Regions from separate parts of the Paenibacillus sp. GYB006 genome, predicted to be linked through region 3. Evidence: riboswitches for the same ligand, from Rfam matches in the RefSeq annotation. Region 3 holds a riboswitch; each other region holds the start of a gene.
The links. A riboswitch is a leader RNA that binds a small molecule or an ion and turns the genes downstream of it on or off. The one in region 3 is predicted to bind cyclic di-AMP.
Positions count from the first base shown of each region.

Region 1 (2,272 bases), on a different contig from region 3:
TTAGGCACTTTAATTCCACACTCCAGCATATATATCACTTTTGAATCGAAAGTTTCTGTGATCCCTAACTCCATTGTTCCTACTGAAGAATGGGTTAACCGTTCACGGCTGACATACACATTTCGAATCAATGATGGAAGGTCGGTTCAACTGACAACGCTAGCTCTTACTCCTGTTTTTTTCTATGCTCCGCGCATACTGCTTCATGTTCTCACATCACCGAAATATGTGGAGCCAGGTGACGATATTCTATTTGAGATAACTATTCGGAATTCAGGAAATACGAAAGCAGATTTGTTGCTGCCCTTACCTGCTCCAGGTGTGTCTACCATTCTAAATGGCTCTATTCAGTGGTCTGATCATAAACGTGAGCTAACCGTGCTTGAGATGGAGCAGCAGACCGTGCAAATTACAGATATTCAGCCTGGGGAATTAGTCCAAATAATCTACACACTTCATGTGCAAGTGTTTCCACTCTTTAGACCTGCGCGGGAACGGGATGAATATGTGTTTTCTGACACGATCCAGGCCCTTTGCACTTATAACTTTAATGACCGTATACACTCCTTTGAAGTGGTATCTAATGTCTATGAAATTGTCTTTACTGAGCACGATGAATAAAAAAATCGAAAGGCCCAGCTGCATTATTTTAAGCAGCTGGGCCTCTTTTATCGTCTTTTTTAGTAAATTAGTCAGTATTCATATATCTATCATATTTCTGTTAATAAGGGATAAACAACACTCATGTTCACAAAGGTGAAATAAATTCGAGAAAAAGATAACGAAATTAGTAAAATCAGGTTGATAATTCATTCGCCCAATGTTAAAATTCGTTGTAGAGAAAGTAACATTTTCGTAATCATTGTTGTAACTAATTGTTATCATTAACATGAATATACAAGGTGCAATCACGATAACCGCCGAATTCTTACGCACCTAAGAAGCGGGGGACCCGCCTACCATGGGTGAATTGATCTCGAAACAGAGTGATCATAGGGTACCTTCAACCGAATCCTTAGCTAACCTCGCAGGCATTGGAAGGAGTATTACATTTTGAAAAAGAAACTCGCATCAGCAGCATTAGGACTATCATTACTATTCACCGCAGGACTCGGGCAAGCTTCCGCTTCTGTACTTTCTACCACAGTAAATAACACAGTTGGTGTTCCTTATAAATACGGCGGTACTACACTCACAGGGTTTGATTGCTCTGGGTTTACTCGTTATGTATACAAAAAATTAGGTGTAACTTTACCTCACAGTTCGAAACAACAATACAAAAAAGGCACATCAGTTAAGAAATCCGCTCTAACCAAAGGCGATCTTGTATTCTTTAATACAAGCGGTAAAGGCATTTCGCATGTTGGAATATACCTAAGCGATAACAATTTTGTCTCCGCTACCTCCTCTAAAGGTATCGCCATTACACCCATTAATAAGGGTTATTGGAGTTCAAAATATTATGGTGCTAAGCGTGTACTTAGTTCATCAGCAGCGAAAAAGGCCGACTTATAGTATACATATAAACTGCCACCACGATTATGAAACTTCAGAATTTGAACATATGAAGAAAGGTCAGAGAATTACTCCTCTGACCTTTTTTCCTGATTTAAATTTGGCTGCTTTTGGCAATGACATAAGGCTGCTTGGCATCACCGATCAGTGTGCAATCTGCCGTTAAATGTACATCTTTATCAAGGATTACATTCTCCAGCACTGTATTCTCCTCAATTACACATTTCTGCATGATGATCGAATTTCGAATTTGAGCCCCTTTGTGAACTTTGACTCCTCTAAAAATAATACTGTTCTCGACCTGCCCTCCAATAATACAACCATTCGCAATCAAAGAGTTGCTTACTTCCGCATTCTCGAGAAACCTAGTCGGTGGTTCATATTTGATTTTGGTATGGATCTCATATTGTTTGAACAAACGTTGATATTGTTCTTGATTAAGTAGATCCATACTATTGCGATAATAACTTTCTACCGAGTTAATAACGGTATGGTATCCATCAAAAGCAAAACCAGCAATGTTTAAGTTATGCAAATTATCTTGGATTCCATCACGGAAGAAGTAATCTTGACCATGCGCAATACAATGATCTACTAATTTCAGAAACAATTGTTTTTCCATAATAAAAGCACCGAGATATATATTAGGATGATCACCTTCTTGATGAATTCCCGTAACTTTTACACCGTCCACATCGACCCGTACACAGGACTCATGTTCAGGAAGGATCTCATCTACTTTTTTATAAAGAAGAGT
Region 1 covers NZ_JARBDA010000013.1:55,984-58,255, reverse strand. The annotation lists gene PV403_RS20365 (DUF11 domain-containing protein) at 1-621, shown strand, start outside; cyclic di-AMP (ydaO/yuaA leader) riboswitch at 909-1,049, shown strand; gene PV403_RS20360 (C40 family peptidase) at 1,054-1,515, shown strand; gene glgD (glucose-1-phosphate adenylyltransferase subunit GlgD) at 1,610-2,272, opposite strand, start outside.
Region 1: it holds a riboswitch for cyclic di-AMP, as region 3 does, so the genes downstream of both, PV403_RS20360 (C40 family peptidase) here and PV403_RS16790 (C40 family peptidase) in region 3, are expected to answer to the same signal.

Region 2 (2,272 bases), on a different contig from region 3:
TGGCTTGAATTCCTTTTTCGAGCCTCATGTACAACAGAAGACACAAAGGCTTGGCCGTAACCATTGCCACACAAAGAGGGCCGCATACCTAAACCAAGGCGAGTGACTCCTTCCATAGGAAAAAGTTGAGCAAAACCGCATAGCGCAGGCATCTCTTGATCCCTTACTACAGATACATATTGCTGTGCTCTTAGCACGGGGTCTCCAAACTCAATCTCTAAAGCTTTCATCTGATCCCAAGGCAGCCAGCCGTATATATTATAGGGAGGGTCGTACTTCCAGGTACTAATCTCCGCAGCTTGCTCTTCGGTCATCGGCATGACTCGGAAAATAGGGGTCGCCTGTGTCATAGGATCACTCCTTTATCTGAAATTTATCTTTCCTAACACTCTACAGGGTAAGAGAGAGGCAAGGCAAGCGATGGTGTGTAGTAGGGAAAACAAAAAACTCGAACCTCATTACTTTTTAAAAAAAAGTAGTCAAGGTCGAGTTCTTAGGGTAATGATATTGTAATACTACTCAATAGTAGCTGTTTCAAATTGTTCTGTACTCATAATTCGCTTTGCACCTACATAACGCTTTGCATAATAGTTTTCGTCAAGCTTACTGATGGTCACACCTTTAGAGGAAGAAGCATGTGCAAACTTACCGTCTCCAACAAAAATTCCTACATGGGATACCCCTTTACCGCTGGTGTTAAAGAATACAAGATCGCCCGTTCTAATATCAGAAAGAGAGACTTCTTTACCCATGTTGAATTGTGAACCGGATTGTCTTGGCAATTCGATCCCAAGCTTCTCGAATACATACATCGTGAAACCAGAACAATCAAAACCACTAAGTGTAGTTCCACCGTATTTATAATCTGTTCCCTGAACGCTTTCAATTACCTTGTCCATCTTGGAGTCAGCAAATGCACTCCCTGTTCCAATGGATAATGCGATTGCTAGGCTTAGCGCTGCAGCAGTTAATGTCTTTTTCAAAAAAATAAACTCCTTCCAATGCCTGCGAGGTTAGCTTAAGGATTCGGTAGAAGGTTCCCCTATGACCACTCTGTTGCGAGATCAATTCACCCGTAATATGGTTCCCCCGCTTCCCAGGTACCAGGAATTTGGCGTATCTGATGATATGTACCTGTGAAGACGTATGTATTTCCAATTCATAAAACAATCAAATGATTATGTAATAAAAGCTTGATCAATTTAGTTACAATAGATTACAAAGTTGTCACAACATGTTCTGGGCTTATTGTAACAGAATATGTGTAAATTTGGCAATCGTTTTCAGGGAAAAAATACAAAATAAGCCTGACTCATACGATAATGAGCTAGGCTTATCTTTTTGTAAGAAGTAATTCATGCTAACTTCAGGAGTTATCAGAGCTGGTTTTTGAATTCCAGAGACTGAAGTGAGCGCTGATTTTCCACACATTCATAATGGATCGAATGAGATGATAGGATTGCTGTAGAATCAGAGCTAGAAGTCCCGTCCAAATTAAGGAGACAGCTGTGAATGAACCAAATATGGCTAGCGTAATGAAGCCGAGCAAAAGGGAGACCAAGGTGACGGGAACGGCATACCGGATACAGATCCATATCGATACAGAGCCGCTGCGTTTTCCAATGAGTCCAATCTGACAGTAAAGCAGCAGCTGCTTTATCGCATAGCCGTAGATCATCCACAAGAGAAGGTAAGGAATGATTTTGGTAAGAACAGGCAGATTATAAATAGCTGTAATAAGATTAGGGAGAATAACAGGAACAATCCAGTAAGCAGGGATGAGTAATAGGATGATTTCTATAAAATAAAGAAGAGATGTTTTTTTCCAGTGTTTCTTAATGCCCTGAAAGAAAGCCAGACCTTTTGCTGTATTCCCTTGTTCATGCAGACTGTGAAGTAAACCTGCCCGAATGAGCGGGGTCATTAGCATTCGAATGAGGAACATAAGGAATAGCAGCCAGGCGTACTGATGAACTAGCGGGCTTACCGATAAACTAAGCTGACCTTCCATCCAAAACAGCACCTTACTGAGCTCATGAGGCGGAGGATCCGGATAGCGCATCAACAGAGGAACCACAGCAGAAGAAACAATCTTATAAAGAAACATTCCCCAGACCAGCTGGTATATAAAAAGAAACAATACGACAAAATAATGCTCTCTCATAGATTTGAATCCTTCTGATACATAAACTTTCATCGACTCCACCTCACCATGACAGACTTCCAAGCAGGGTTTCAATCAGTTTCGTAATACTGATATTAAACCGAGTCT
Region 2 covers NZ_JARBDA010000021.1:28,730-31,001, reverse strand. The annotation lists gene PV403_RS22790 (GNAT family N-acetyltransferase) at 1-350, opposite strand, end outside; gene PV403_RS22785 (C40 family peptidase) at 516-983, opposite strand; cyclic di-AMP (ydaO/yuaA leader) riboswitch at 988-1,127, opposite strand; gene PV403_RS22780 (hypothetical protein) at 1,367-2,197, opposite strand; gene PV403_RS22775 (M1 family metallopeptidase) at 2,208-2,272, opposite strand, start outside.
Region 2: it holds a riboswitch for cyclic di-AMP, as region 3 does, so the genes downstream of both, PV403_RS22785 (C40 family peptidase) here and PV403_RS16790 (C40 family peptidase) in region 3, are expected to answer to the same signal.

Region 3 (2,272 bases):
AATTTATAATATTGAAGTCAAAAAAAGATGTTCTTAAAGGAGACTGCTTAAAAGTCTTCTTATAAAGAAAAGGTACGGCTCCTCAAAACAGTTGAGGAGCCGTACCTTTTTTGACTATAGTTAGTGCCTCGAGAAGAGTAGAGGAACGCGAATGGTTAGACAACAACAAACCTTGGTTCTGTGTCCTTGTGCGGCCTGTGGTACATTCATGTACCCGATGGACAATATACTCCATCAAAACAATATACTCGTGAACCACACTGACGTAGACATTGGTGAACATTCTACGTATGGCCTGACGTTCATTTTTCTCGGCTCTGATCCTGCTCACGCTATAACTCAAAGTCACCATAAGAAATCTTACAAGACAAAAAGAAGACATTCATCTCCAACACGCGGAGTGAATGTCTTCTTATCATTCTAATCTATGATATTAGAGTACACTTTTTGCTCCTACATATTTAGGACCCCAGTAAGTGTTACTCAAGCTGTCGATTTTAATACCACTGGAAGTAGTGGCAGAAATGAAACTATTGTTTCCAACGTAAATGCCAACATGAGAGACAGAACCTGTTGTATTAAAGAAAACAAGATCGCCTTGCTTCAGATTACTCTTTGATACAGAAGTTCCTGTCTTATACATGGAAGCTGCTGTACGCGGAAGGGATACATTGTGTTTCTCAAAAACATATTTCACGAAACCAGAGCAGTCAAATCCGCTTGGAGTAGAGCCTCCATATACATAAGGTGTACCTATATATTTTGTAGCTTCTTGAACAATACTCGTTCCTTTTACATGATCATTCCCTACAAGAATCGGGCTATATGTTTTACCTGTAGTACTTACCATAACAAGAGAGTAGCTCTTTTTCCAAACAACTTCACTTCCCATGGCTTCGGATACAAAACGAAGTGGAACGTATGTACGGCTATCGCGAATAAATACTTGAGTATCAAGACTTACACTTTTTCCATTGACTGTTGCTGTTGTAGAACCTGTTTTAATTTTAATCGTGGTTCCATTCTTTTTAATAGTAACCGTTGTAGTTGAACCTGATTTAGAAGAACTTACGGTATAATTCATTTCTTCTGCAAGTTTACGTAATGGAACTTGCGTTCTATCGTTATTATCTAGAAAAGGAGAAGCATCTTCAAAATTAACAAGACTATCATTAAGTTGTACATTTACACTATTTGAACTTGAAGAAGATGCATCCACTTGCGAATTTCCGAGTACTAAGCCTGCTCCAAGCAGAGTAGTTAACAACATACATTTACCAAATTTCATCATTATTATTTATTCCTCCATTAGCCTCCGAGGTTAGTTGACGGGTTTGAGTAGAAGGTACTCTAGGATCTTCATCATCCATTCACCCCAAGTATGTAAATCGTCCCCCGTACTAAGTAGTAGATTCGGCTTTATTAATATTAATCAACTGTAACTAATATATAATAAAAAAAGCGTTGAATGTTACAATTTTGTAACCAGCGATTCACCTTTTGCACACTAAAACTTGGCAGAATTTTTAGTTATATACTTATGTAGAGAGGTTAAGTTCCTTTAAAAGGGGTATTTTATCACTAATCTAAAGAACTGAAACACCTTTTTTGGTTACAATATTGTAACCAAAATTATTAATTTTCTTATTTTTATTACAAAATATTTATCTATTATTTCATATAATATCCTTTATTTTCTAGTTAGTTGGTAAGAATATACCAAAAAAACAACCCGTATTTTTAGAATTAACGGGTTGTTGGGCTGATCATTACAAAGATGTTATCATTTTATGTCGTTTTATTACGGCCTGTTATTAGTAAAAGGAGGAAAGAAATAACAATAATAGAGACGGTCCACACCCAAGCCATGGTTGTATTACCGCTGTCTACAGCAATATATATAGCAGTGGGTACAGTCTGCGTTTTTCCTGGGATATTGCCTGCAATCATGAGTGTAGCCCCAAATTCCCCAAGTGAACGGGCGAATCCAAGTATATAGGCGGTCATAAGAGAAGGCCATACAAGAGGAAGTGTAATATAACGAAAGACTTGCCATTCATTTGCACCGATGGAACGTCCAGCTGCTTCAAGCTCCCTATCAACGGACGAAAATCCAACTTTCATCGTCTGATAGACAAGAGGAAAAGAAACAACAATCGAAGCAATAACGGCTGCCCACCATGTAAATAGAAGTGGAGCATTAAATATACGCTCAATTACTGAACCGACGAAGCTGTTTCTGCCAAAAAGAACAAGTAACAAAAATCCAACA
Region 3 covers NZ_JARBDA010000007.1:115,037-117,308, reverse strand. The annotation lists gene PV403_RS16790 (C40 family peptidase) at 434-1,291, opposite strand; cyclic di-AMP (ydaO/yuaA leader) riboswitch at 1,296-1,429, opposite strand; gene modB (molybdate ABC transporter permease subunit) at 1,789-2,272, opposite strand, start outside.